One region of the Paenibacillus sp. Marseille-Q7038 genome, then DNA from elsewhere that is predicted to be linked to it. Evidence: a T-box and tRNA genes for the amino acid it is inferred to sense, from the RefSeq annotation. Region 1 holds a T-box; the other regions hold tRNA genes.
The links. The T-box of region 1 lies ahead of ileS (isoleucine--tRNA ligase). A T-box ahead of a tRNA ligase gene usually reads a tRNA of that ligase, here a tRNA-Ile.

Region 1 (3,631 bases):
TGTGTACAGTGGACTTTCACTTCATCTACATACGGCTTATGAAGTTCCAGATCCTCACTTACTTCACCTACCGCATGTTTACGAAGTTCTTCATGGCTATGCGGTGAAAATTGTCCGCCGCAGTCCTGACACACCCATACGTTCAGCGGAGTACCCCAGTAGCGGTTACGGCTGATATTCCAGTCAACAAGATCTTCAAGAAACTTACCAAAACGTCCTTCACGAACATGACCTGGATACCATTCAACGGTATTATTATTAGCAATCAGCTGATCTTTCACAGCCGTAGTTTCGATGAACCAACTGTCCATTGCATAATAGAGAAGCGGAGATTTACAACGCCAGCAGAACGGATAGCTATGCTCGATTTTTTCTTTGCTGTAAAGCGTACCTTGTTCGGACAAGTACTTCACGATATCAAGGTCACAATCTTTTACAAAACGTCCTGCAAAATCAGTAACTTCCTCTGTATACTTCCCTTCGGAATTTACTACACTTACAAAGCTGATTCCATTCTCACGGCAGGTTTTGTAGTCATCTTCCCCGTGAGCAGGAGCCATATGAACGATACCTGTACCGCTTGCATCCGTTACAAAGCTTGCTCCAACCACAATGTTTGCTTTTTCTGCTTTGATATAAGTAAACGGCGGTGTATAAGTAAGACCCACCAGCTCCGAACCTTTCAACGTTGAAAGAACTTCATAATCACCTTTCATCACTTTTTCCACCAAGTTTTTCGCCACGATGTATGTGCCGTCTTCTTGTTTCACTCGTGCATATTCCATGTCTGGGTTTACAGCAAGTGCCACGTGAGAAGGAAGCGTCCAAGGTGTTGTCGTCCAAGCCAAGATATATTCATCACGATCATTAAGTTTGAATTTAGCTGTTGCACTAAGATCCTTAACGTCCTCATACCCTTGTGCTACTTCATGAGAACTAAGTGTTGTCTGACAGCAAGGGCAGTATGGACTAACGCGATGTCCGCGATAAAGCAGTCCTTTATCATGGATCGTTGCAAGAATATTCCACACACTTTCGATGTATTTGTTATCAAGTGTAACGTATGGATGATCCAAATCCGTCCAATAACCGATCGCTTCCGTTAGTTCTCGCCATTTGTGCTCGTACTCAAACACACTGTCTTTACACTTCTTGATAAAAGCTTCTACGCCGTAATTCTCGATTTCATGTTTACCGTTGATGCCGAGCTGTTTCTCTACACCAAGCTCTACCGGTAGGCCGTGGGTATCCCATCCTGCTTTACGAACAACACGGTAGCCGTTCATCGTTTGATAGCGTCCTACAAAATCTTTAATAACGCGGCCTAGTACGTGCCCGATATGCGGAGCACCGTTCGCTGTAGGAGGTCCTTCATATAGAACGTAGTTAGGCTTACCTTCACGATTCTCAATTGATTTTTTAAAGGTATCTTCTGCATTCCATTTACTGAGGATTCGCTGCTCGCGAGCGCGAGCTTTTTCTTTGACATCGACTCGTTTCATCTTCAAACTCCCTTTCTTGTATGGCGCATTACTATATTTAGAAAATAAAAAAAGCCTCATCCCCAAAAGGGACGAGACTGTTCTCGCGTTACCACCCTAGTTCCATCTCTAGACTGCCCGCTCTAATCATTCGATGATTATCACGGTCAACACATAGAGACAGCGCTCTAATCCTTATGAAGCTTCCATAAGGAGCCGATATAACGTTCGGCTTACGGTATCAGCTTATTCGCATCAGCAATACAACAGTTGTATGCAGATCCTTTCGGCTTCACTTCTCCGGGAGGATATTCGGTCATGACCTGTTCATTGGCTTGCACCGACCGCCAACTCTCTGAGAACAATCTTCATAACGTACTGATTCCCATCATCAAAATCGAATATGAAATTCATATAAGAATATTTATAGCCTCTTTTATAAAAAAAGTCAACAAGATCAATAGCCTGCTAAAGGTTCATGATCCGCTCATCTCTATATCATATCCAAATAAATAAATATTAATAAATTTCTTTCATTTCACGTTCACGCTCACGAACCTCAAATTCTCGGTTCTCCAGCGCTTCCCATCCATCCTGTGTCAACAATTCAAGCTGTGCTTCCACAAGTGTACGGAAACGTGCTCGATAGATCGAAGCCTGTTTCTTCAGCTCTTCTACTTCCATCGAAATCTTGCGAGACTTCGACAGAGCTTCGTTTATGATGCGGTCTGCATTCTTCTCCGCTTCTTTCACGATCAGCTGCGCTTCTTTCTTCGAATTATTCTTCACTTCATCTGCAGCTTCTTGAGCGACGATAATGGTCTTACTTAGCGTCTCCTCAATGTTTGAAAAATGATCCAGCCTCTCCTGCACGGACAGCAGCTGGTTATTAAGTTCCTTATTCTCGCGGATAACAGCCTCATAATCTTTGATGACTTGATCCAGGAATTCGTTAACCTCATCCTCATCATACCCACGAATTCTGCGAGAGAACTCTTTATTATGTATGTCCAGCGGTGTAAGCGGCATACTGTCCACCTCCTATAATATTAACCTCCGAAGAAGGAGATTTATGAAACAAAAAAAATAATGGTGAACCTTCTGCAGTCTTAAAAGAGCAGAAGACTTACGAAATAATGTAATATTCACCACCTGTATATCAACATGTAGTTTATATCGGCAAATTCATACGTTGTCGTAATGCCTAGACCTATACCTTTTCGACAAGAAGAGCAGAATTCCTGCAACATACTTAGACAAATTTGCCGACTTTAACTCGAAAACGGCCTTTTTTAGTAACCCCATCTATTTCTAGTAATTTAAATCGTCCTAGTCCTTGAACAGAGACTACGTCTCCTGCCCGAAGAGCTTTAGACGGATCTTCTACTACTCGGAAGTTCACTTTACAGCGACCCGCCTTGATGGGTGTAAGAATTTTGCTGCGACTGAGCCTGTACACATCACTAGCAATCCCGTCCAGACGCAAAGAAGCTACCGTCAGATCCATCATCTGAAGTGATACATCACTCGTCCGAAGCTGATCTATCGGCAGAATATCTGTAAATACATTCATACGATGAACCTGATGCAGATGTATCGATAAATAATCCGCAACTTCTTTGGCTACTACCGTATGACAACCATCATCAAGTACATGAATGTCTCCAATCTTACCCCTTTTCAGGCCAAGACTCAAGAGTGCACCCATATAATCCCCGTGATCGAGCTGTAGTAATTTTTGGTCAGCTGAGGTAATGGACAGCACAGCTAGCTCCATGCTCTCGTCTTCTAAATAAGCATAATCCGGTGCTACCAGTGCACGTTTACGCTCAGCAGATTCTGAACCCCCATCCAGATGGATCTGCACATCATTCCGGCGATTCATAATGGATTCCAAAATATAAGCCTGGCGAGGATCGAGAAAGTCCGTCAGCTTCATCTCATGAAACTGTCCCGCACGTTCGACCCACTCCCAGGCTTTGTCTACAAAATCCCGTTCATCGGGGTGAAAATGATCGTAAACTTCTGTTTTCATTTCAAGATCACCCTGCTTTGCATATTCATACTTACTGCTTACCCTAATGACATTAGTATAATCTACGTAAATAGGTTAGTAAGAATCGCGACGAGTCCAGTTGCTGCATAACGTA
Region 2 (3,631 bases), 410 kb from region 1:
CGAAATTCCTGTACCACCGTAAATCGTTACGAGCGATGGGGGGACGCAGTAGGGTAGTGACGCAGACTGATGGATGTCTGTCCAAGCAGTGAGGCTGATGTGTAGGCAAATCCGCACATCGTAAGGCTGGGCTGTGATGGGGAGTGAAAATTACAGTAGCGAAGGTCATGATCTCAGACTGCCAAGAAAAGCCTCTAGCCAGATGAAGGTGCCCGTACCGTAAACCGACACAGGTAGGTGAGAAGAGAATTCTAAGGCGCGCGGAAGAACTCTCGTTAAGGAACTCGGCAAAATGACCCCGTAACTTCGGGAGAAGGGGTACCCCGGTAGTGTGAATAGCACGAGGGGGTCGCAGTGAAAAGGCCCAAGCGACTGTTTAGCAAAAACACAGGTCTGTGCGAAGCCGCAAGGCGAAGTATACGGGCTGACGCCTGCCCGGTGCTGGAAGGTTAAGGGGAGTGGTTAGGAGCAATCCGAAGCTATGAACCGAAGCCCCAGTAAACGGCGGCCGTAACTATAACGGTCCTAAGGTAGCGAAATTCCTTGTCAGGTAAATTCTGACCCGCACGAATGGCGTAACGACTTGGGCGCTGTCTCAACGAGAGATCCGGTGAAATTTTAATACCTGTGAAGATGCAGGTTACCCGCGACAAGACGGAAAGACCCCATGGAGCTTTACTGCGCCTTGATATTGGATTTGGGTACGATCTGTACAGGATAGGTGGGAGCCTGAGAAGCATGAGCGCCAGCTTGTGTGGAGGCAACGTTGGGATACCACCCTGATCGTATCTAGGTTCTAACTTGGTACCGTGATCCGGTGCGAGGACAGTGTCAGGTGGGCAGTTTGACTGGGGCGGTCGCCTCCTAAAGAGTAACGGAGGCGCCCAAAGGTTCCCTCAGAATGGAAATCATTCGCAGAGTGTAAAGGCACAAGGGAGCTTGACTGCGAGACCTACAAGTCGAGCAGGGACGAAAGTCGGGCTTAGTGATCCGGTGGTACCGCATGGAAGGGCCATCGCTCAACGGATAAAAGCTACCCTGGGGATAACAGGCTTATCTCCCCCAAGAGTCCACATCGACGGGGAGGTTTGGCACCTCGATGTCGGCTCATCGCATCCTGGGGCTGAAGTAGGTCCCAAGGGTTGGGCTGTTCGCCCATTAAAGCGGTACGCGAGCTGGGTTCAGAACGTCGTGAGACAGTTCGGTCCCTATCTGTCGTGGGCGTAGGAAATTTGAGAGGAGCTGTCCTTAGTACGAGAGGACCGGGATGGACATACCGCTGGTGTACCAGTTGTTCCGCCAGGAGCATCGCTGGGTAGCTATGTATGGAAGGGATAAGCGCTGAAAGCATCTAAGCGCGAAGCCCACCTCAAGATGAGATTTCCCAATTAGTAAGACCCCTTGAAGACGACGAGGTAGATAGGCTGGGGGTGGAAGTGCAAAGAATGCATGGAGCTGACCAGTACTAATCGGTCGAGGGCTTATCCTAAAATAAAAATCGCAAAAAAACGTTTCGTATCTAGTTTTCAGGGAGCAATTCCTTGAATACGCTATTGGTTTTATACACACGTTATAGTGATGTACCAAAACCAACGCGGATCGCATTTGTTACACAAATGCTCGTTTGGTGGCGATAGCGGAGGGGTTCCACACGTACCCATCCCGAACACGACCGTTAAGCCCTCCAGCGCCGATGGTACTTGGACCGCAGGGTCCTGGGAGAGTAGGACGTCGCCAAGCGAATACCCTTTTGGGTTATTTTTTTGCCTTATCGTTACTCATTAACGATGAGGGCCCTTAGCTCAGCTGGTTAGAGCGCACCCCTGATAAGGGTGAGGTCGGTGGTTCGAGTCCACTAGGGCCCACCATTCAAATTTATAATTCCATTATGGGGCCATAGCTCAGCTGGGAGAGCGCCTGCCTTGCACGCAGGAGGTCAGCGGTTCGATCCCGCTTGGCTCCACCAATATTCCCTGATAGCTCAGTTGGTAGAGCACTCGACTGTTAATCGAGTTGTCACAGGTTCGAGCCCTGTTCGGGGAGCCATTTCTGGAGAAGTGTCCGAGCTGGCCGAAGGAGCACGATTGGAAATCGTGTAGGCGTCACAAGCGTCTCGAGGGTTCGAATCCCTCTTTCTCCGTTGCGAATTTTCTAGAATGTTTAATACAGTAAGGCCCGTTGGTCAAGGGGTTAAGACACCTCCCTTTCACGGAGGTAACAGGGGTTCGAATCCCCTACGGGTCACTTTATATGGAGATTTAGCTCAGCTGGGAGAGCATCTGCCTTACAAGCAGAGGGTCGGGGGTTCGATCCCCTCAATCTCCACCATATAAATATCGCGGGGTGGAGCGACTCGGTAGCTCGTCGGGCTCATAACCCGAAGGTCGCAGGTTCAAATCCTGCCCCCGCAATTGTAATACCTGGAACTGTGGTAGAGGCCTAACATGCCTGCCTGTCACGCAGGAGATCGCGGGTTCGAATCCCGTCAGTTCCGCCATTTTTATTCTGAATAAGGCTCGGTAGCTCAGTCGGTAGAGCAGAGGACTGAAAATCCTCGTGTCGGCGGTTCGATTCCGTCCCGAGCCACCATTCAAAAATTAGCCGATGTAGCTCAACTGGTAGAGCAACTGACTTGTAATCAGTAGGTTGGGGGTTCAAGTCCTCTCGTCGGCACCAGTTTCATATGGAGGATTAGCGAAGTGGCCAAACGCATCAGACTGTAAATCTGCTCCCTTACGGGTTCGGTGGTTCGAATCCATCATCCTCCACCAGATTTATTTTCAAAGTTTGTCGTTGTATGGCGGTCGTGGCGAAGGGGTTAACGCACCGGTCTGTGGCTCCGGCATTCGTGGGTTCAAGTCCCATCGATCGCCCATTTTTAAACCTTATCACTGTTGGGGATTAGCCAAGCGGTAAGGCAACGGACTTTGACTCCGTCATGCATAGGTTCAAATCCTATATCCCCAGCCATTTTTTTAGTACGAGCCATTAGCTCAGTTGGTAGAGCACCTGACTTTTAATCAGGGTGTCGAAGGTTCGAGCCCTTCATGGCTCACCATCATTTATATGCGCGTGTGGCGGAATTGGCAGACGCACTAGACTTAGGATCTAGCGTCTTTGACGTGGGGGTTCGAGTCCCTTCACGCGCATCCTTTAATTGCGGACGTGGCTCAGCGGTAGAGCATCGCCTTGCCAAGGCGAGGGTCGCGGGTTCGATTCCCGTCGTCCGCTTTTATATTTTTTGCGCCCTTAGCTCAGCTGGATAGAGCGTTTGACTACGAATCAAAAGGCCGGGAGTTCGAATCTCTCAGGGCGCGCCATTATATTTTTAAATATGAAATAAGCAACAAGCCGGTGTGGCGGAATTGGCAGACGCGCGCGACTCAAAATCGTGAGGGAAACCGTGGGGGTTCGAGTCCCTTCACCGGCATCATATATTACGGGATGTAGCTCAGCTTGGTAGAGCACCTGGTTTGGGACCAGGGGGTCGCATGTTCAAATCGTGTCATCCCGATATTTATACGCGGGTGTAGTTCAATGGTAGAACTTCAGCCTTCCAAGCTGATAGCGTGGGTTCGATTCCCATCACCCGCTTCATTTGTAAACCTCTTCGCGAAAGCGAAGGGGTTTT
Region 3 (3,631 bases), on a different contig from region 1:
CGAAGGTCATGATCTCAGACTGCCAAGAAAAGCCTCTAGCCAGATGAAGGTGCCCGTACCGTAAACCGACACAGGTAGGTGAGAAGAGAATTCTAAGGCGCGCGGAAGAACTCTCGTTAAGGAACTCGGCAAAATGACCCCGTAACTTCGGGAGAAGGGGTACCCCGGTAGTGTGAATAGCACGAGGGGGTCGCAGTGAAAAGGCCCAAGCGACTGTTTAGCAAAAACACAGGTCTGTGCGAAGCCGCAAGGCGAAGTATACGGGCTGACGCCTGCCCGGTGCTGGAAGGTTAAGGGGAGTGGTTAGGGATTAGTCCCGAAGCTATGAACCGAAGCCCCAGTAAACGGCGGCCGTAACTATAACGGTCCTAAGGTAGCGAAATTCCTTGTCAGGTAAATTCTGACCCGCACGAATGGCGTAACGACTTGGGCGCTGTCTCAACGAGAGATCCGGTGAAATTTTAATACCTGTGAAGATGCAGGTTACCCGCGACAAGACGGAAAGACCCCATGGAGCTTTACTGCGACTTGATATTGGATTTGGGTACGATCTGTACAGGATAGGTGGGAGCCTAAGAAGCATGAGCGCCAGCTTGTGTGGAGGCAACGTTGGGATACCACCCTGATCGTATCTAGGTTCTAACTTGGTACCGTGATCCGGTGCGAGGACAGTGTCAGGTGGGCAGTTTGACTGGGGCGGTCGCCTCCTAAAGAGTAACGGAGGCGCCCAAAGGTTCCCTCAGAATGGTTGGAAATCATTCGCAGAGTGTAAAGGCACAAGGGAGCTTGACTGCGAGACCTACAAGTCGAGCAGGGACGAAAGTCGGGCTTAGTGATCCGGTGGTACCGCATGGAAGGGCCATCGCTCAACGGATAAAAGCTACCCTGGGGATAACAGGCTTATCTCCCCCAAGAGTCCACATCGACGGGGAGGTTTGGCACCTCGATGTCGGCTCATCGCATCCTGGGGCTGAAGTAGGTCCCAAGGGTTGGGCTGTTCGCCCATTAAAGCGGTACGCGAGCTGGGTTCAGAACGTCGTGAGACAGTTCGGTCCCTATCTGTCGTGGGCGTAGGAAATTTGAGAGGAGCTGTCCTTAGTACGAGAGGACCGGGATGGACATACCGCTGGTGTACCAGTTGTTCCGCCAGGAGCATCGCTGGGTAGCTATGTATGGAAGGGATAAGCGCTGAAAGCATCTAAGCGCGAAGCCCACCTCAAGATGAGATTTCCCAATTAGTAAGACCCCTTGAAGACGACGAGGTAGATAGGCTGGGGGTGGAAGTGCGGCAATGCATGGAGCTGACCAGTACTAATCGGTCGAGGGCTTATCCTAAATATAAATCGCAAAGATTGTTTCGTATCTAGTTTTCAGGGAGCAAAACCTTGAATACGCTATTGGTTTTTTTATACACACTTTATAGTGATGTACCAAAACCAACGCGGATCGCATTTGTTTCACAAATGCTCGTTTGGTGGCGATAGCGGAGGGGTTCCACACGTACCCATCCCGAACACGACCGTTAAGCCCTCCAGCGCCGATGGTACTTGGACCGCAGGGTCCTGGGAGAGTAGGACGTCGCCAAGCGAATACCCTTTTGGGTTATTTTTTTGCCTGATCGTTACAATTAACGATGAGGGCCCTTAGCTCAGCTGGTTAGAGCGCACCCCTGATAAGGGTGAGGTCGGTGGTTCGAGTCCACTAGGGCCCACCATTCAAATTCATAATTCCATTATGGGGCCATAGCTCAGCTGGGAGAGCGCCTGCCTTGCACGCAGGAGGTCAGCGGTTCGATCCCGCTTGGCTCCACCAATATTCCCTGATAGCTCAGTTGGTAGAGCACTCGACTGTTAATCGAGTTGTCACAGGTTCGAGCCCTGTTCGGGGAGCCATTTCTGGAGAAGTGTCCGAGCTGGCCGAAGGAGCACGATTGGAAATCGTGTAGGCGTCACAAGCGTCTCGAGGGTTCGAATCCCTCTTTCTCCGTTGCGAATTTTCTAGAATGTTTAATACAGTAAGGCCCGTTGGTCAAGGGGTTAAGACACCTCCCTTTCACGGAGGTAACAGGGGTTCGAATCCCCTACGGGTCACTTTATATGGAGATTTAGCTCAGCTGGGAGAGCATCTGCCTTACAAGCAGAGGGTCGGGGGTTCGATCCCCTCAATCTCCACCATATCAAATATCGCGGGGTGGGAGCTCGGTAGCTCGTCGGGCTCATAACCCGAAGGTCGCAGGTTCAAATCCTGCCCCCGCAATTGTAATACCTGGAACTGTGGTGTAGAGGCCTAACATGCCTGCCTGTCACGCAGGAGATCGCGGGTTCGAATCCCGTCAGTTCCGCCACTTTTATCTTAACTCCAGTTATATGAAGTATGATATATCGTAATCATTTAGCCGGTGTAGCTCAACTGGTAGAGCAACTGACTTGTAATCAGTAGGTTGGGGGTTCAAGTCCTCTCGCCGGCACCAGTTTTATTATGGAGGATTAGCGAAGTGGCCAAACGCATCAGACTGTAAATCTGCTCCCTTACGGGTTCGGTGGTTCGAATCCATCATCCTCCACCAGATTTATTTTTAAAGTCATTATTTATATGGCGGTCGTGGCGAAGGGGTTAACGCACCGGTCTGTGGCTCCGGCATTCGTGGGTTCAAGTCCCATCGATCGCCCCATTTTTAAACCTTATCACTGTTGGGGATTAGCCAAGCGGTAAGGCAACGGACTTTGACTCCGTCATGCATAGGTTCAAATCCTATATCCCCAGCCATTTTTTAGTACGAGCCATTAGCTCAGTTGGTAGAGCACCTGACTTTTAATCAGGGTGTCGAAGGTTCGAGCCCTTCATGGCTCACTTTAATATATATGCGGTCGTGGCGGAATTGGCAGACGCGCACGGTTCAGGTCCGTGTGGGCTAACCCCCGTGGAGGTTCGAGTCCTCTCGACCGCACCATATATTTTGCGGACGTGGCTCAGCGGTAGAGCATCGCCTTGCCAAGGCGAGGGTCGCGGGTTCGATTCCCGTCGTCCGCTCCAATCATATTTGCGCCCTTAGCTCAGCTGGATAGAGCGTTTGACTACGAATCAAAAGGCCGGGAGTTCGAATCTCTCAGGGCGCGCCATTTAAATAACGGGATGTAGCTCAGCTTGGCAGAGCACCTGGTTTGGGTCCAGGGGGTCGCATGTTCAAATCGTGTCATCCCGATATTTTTACGCGGGTGTAGTTCAATGGTAGAACTTCAGCCTTCCAAGCTGATAGCGTGGGTTCGATTCCCATCACCCGCTTCACAGTAAACCCCTTCGCTTTCGCGAAGGGGTTTTTTTATTATTACTATATTAGTCAAGAACAAGTAGGAACTATTCTGCTTGTTCTTTTTTTGGCTGGAGCGTTATGCTTCTACGACCATCGATACCAATCGGTATATCGCCAGCAATGGTAACACGCCGTACCACACGGTGCTCATCACCATAGTCATTAATTGCATAATGTTGTGTTGCTCGGTTATCCCAAACTACCACATCACCCACTGCCCAGCGCCAGCGAACTGTATTTTCAAGTCTAGTGACGTGCTCTTGTAAAATATTGATGATTCGATCGGAATCTGCAGTTCTGAGCCCCGATATTCTTCTTACA

Region 2: it encodes a tRNA-Ile, which carries the amino acid that the T-box ahead of ileS (isoleucine--tRNA ligase) is inferred to sense. The anticodon was not compared.
Region 3: it encodes a tRNA-Ile, which carries the amino acid that the T-box ahead of ileS (isoleucine--tRNA ligase) is inferred to sense. The anticodon was not compared.

Annotation. Positions count from the first base shown of each region.
Region 1 is NZ_CBCOOM010000001.1:2,728,778-2,732,408, forward strand. Features, by position in the region: gene ileS (isoleucine--tRNA ligase) at 1-1,502, opposite strand, end outside; T-box leader at 1,567-1,882, opposite strand; gene ACWPWY_RS13010 (DivIVA domain-containing protein) at 2,001-2,510, opposite strand; gene ACWPWY_RS13015 (YlmH family RNA-binding protein) at 2,734-3,516, opposite strand; gene ACWPWY_RS13020 (YggT family protein) at 3,579-3,631, opposite strand, start outside.
Region 2 is NZ_CBCOOM010000001.1:3,134,789-3,138,419, reverse strand. Features, by position in the region: rRNA gene ACWPWY_RS14960 (23S ribosomal RNA) at 1-1,489, shown strand, start outside; rRNA gene rrf (5S ribosomal RNA) at 1,624-1,740, shown strand; tRNA gene ACWPWY_RS14950 (tRNA-Ile) at 1,792-1,868, shown strand; tRNA gene ACWPWY_RS14945 (tRNA-Ala) at 1,891-1,966, shown strand; tRNA gene ACWPWY_RS14940 (tRNA-Asn) at 1,971-2,046, shown strand; tRNA gene ACWPWY_RS14935 (tRNA-Ser) at 2,052-2,140, shown strand; tRNA gene ACWPWY_RS14930 (tRNA-Glu) at 2,173-2,244, shown strand; tRNA gene ACWPWY_RS14925 (tRNA-Val) at 2,253-2,328, shown strand; tRNA gene ACWPWY_RS14920 (tRNA-Met) at 2,338-2,411, shown strand; tRNA gene ACWPWY_RS14915 (tRNA-Asp) at 2,423-2,497, shown strand; tRNA gene ACWPWY_RS14910 (tRNA-Phe) at 2,514-2,589, shown strand; tRNA gene ACWPWY_RS14905 (tRNA-Thr) at 2,601-2,676, shown strand; tRNA gene ACWPWY_RS14900 (tRNA-Tyr) at 2,686-2,771, shown strand; tRNA gene ACWPWY_RS14895 (tRNA-His) at 2,801-2,873, shown strand; tRNA gene ACWPWY_RS14890 (tRNA-Gln) at 2,896-2,970, shown strand; tRNA gene ACWPWY_RS14885 (tRNA-Lys) at 2,983-3,058, shown strand; tRNA gene ACWPWY_RS14880 (tRNA-Leu) at 3,069-3,149, shown strand; tRNA gene ACWPWY_RS14875 (tRNA-Gly) at 3,160-3,231, shown strand; tRNA gene ACWPWY_RS14870 (tRNA-Arg) at 3,244-3,320, shown strand; tRNA gene ACWPWY_RS14865 (tRNA-Leu) at 3,351-3,430, shown strand; tRNA gene ACWPWY_RS14860 (tRNA-Pro) at 3,441-3,514, shown strand; tRNA gene ACWPWY_RS14855 (tRNA-Gly) at 3,524-3,594, shown strand.
Region 3 is NZ_CBCOOM010000002.1:139,307-142,937, reverse strand. Features, by position in the region: rRNA gene ACWPWY_RS17825 (23S ribosomal RNA) at 1-1,335, shown strand, start outside; rRNA gene rrf (5S ribosomal RNA) at 1,471-1,587, shown strand; tRNA gene ACWPWY_RS17815 (tRNA-Ile) at 1,638-1,714, shown strand; tRNA gene ACWPWY_RS17810 (tRNA-Ala) at 1,737-1,812, shown strand; tRNA gene ACWPWY_RS17805 (tRNA-Asn) at 1,817-1,892, shown strand; tRNA gene ACWPWY_RS17800 (tRNA-Ser) at 1,898-1,986, shown strand; tRNA gene ACWPWY_RS17795 (tRNA-Glu) at 2,019-2,090, shown strand; tRNA gene ACWPWY_RS17790 (tRNA-Val) at 2,099-2,174, shown strand; tRNA gene ACWPWY_RS17785 (tRNA-Met) at 2,185-2,256, shown strand; tRNA gene ACWPWY_RS17780 (tRNA-Asp) at 2,268-2,344, shown strand; tRNA gene ACWPWY_RS17775 (tRNA-Thr) at 2,395-2,470, shown strand; tRNA gene ACWPWY_RS17770 (tRNA-Tyr) at 2,481-2,566, shown strand; tRNA gene ACWPWY_RS17765 (tRNA-His) at 2,596-2,671, shown strand; tRNA gene ACWPWY_RS17760 (tRNA-Gln) at 2,692-2,766, shown strand; tRNA gene ACWPWY_RS17755 (tRNA-Lys) at 2,778-2,850, shown strand; tRNA gene ACWPWY_RS17750 (tRNA-Leu) at 2,864-2,950, shown strand; tRNA gene ACWPWY_RS17745 (tRNA-Gly) at 2,959-3,033, shown strand; tRNA gene ACWPWY_RS17740 (tRNA-Arg) at 3,043-3,119, shown strand; tRNA gene ACWPWY_RS17735 (tRNA-Pro) at 3,129-3,202, shown strand; tRNA gene ACWPWY_RS17730 (tRNA-Gly) at 3,212-3,282, shown strand; gene ACWPWY_RS17725 (TauD/TfdA dioxygenase family protein) at 3,355-3,631, opposite strand, start outside.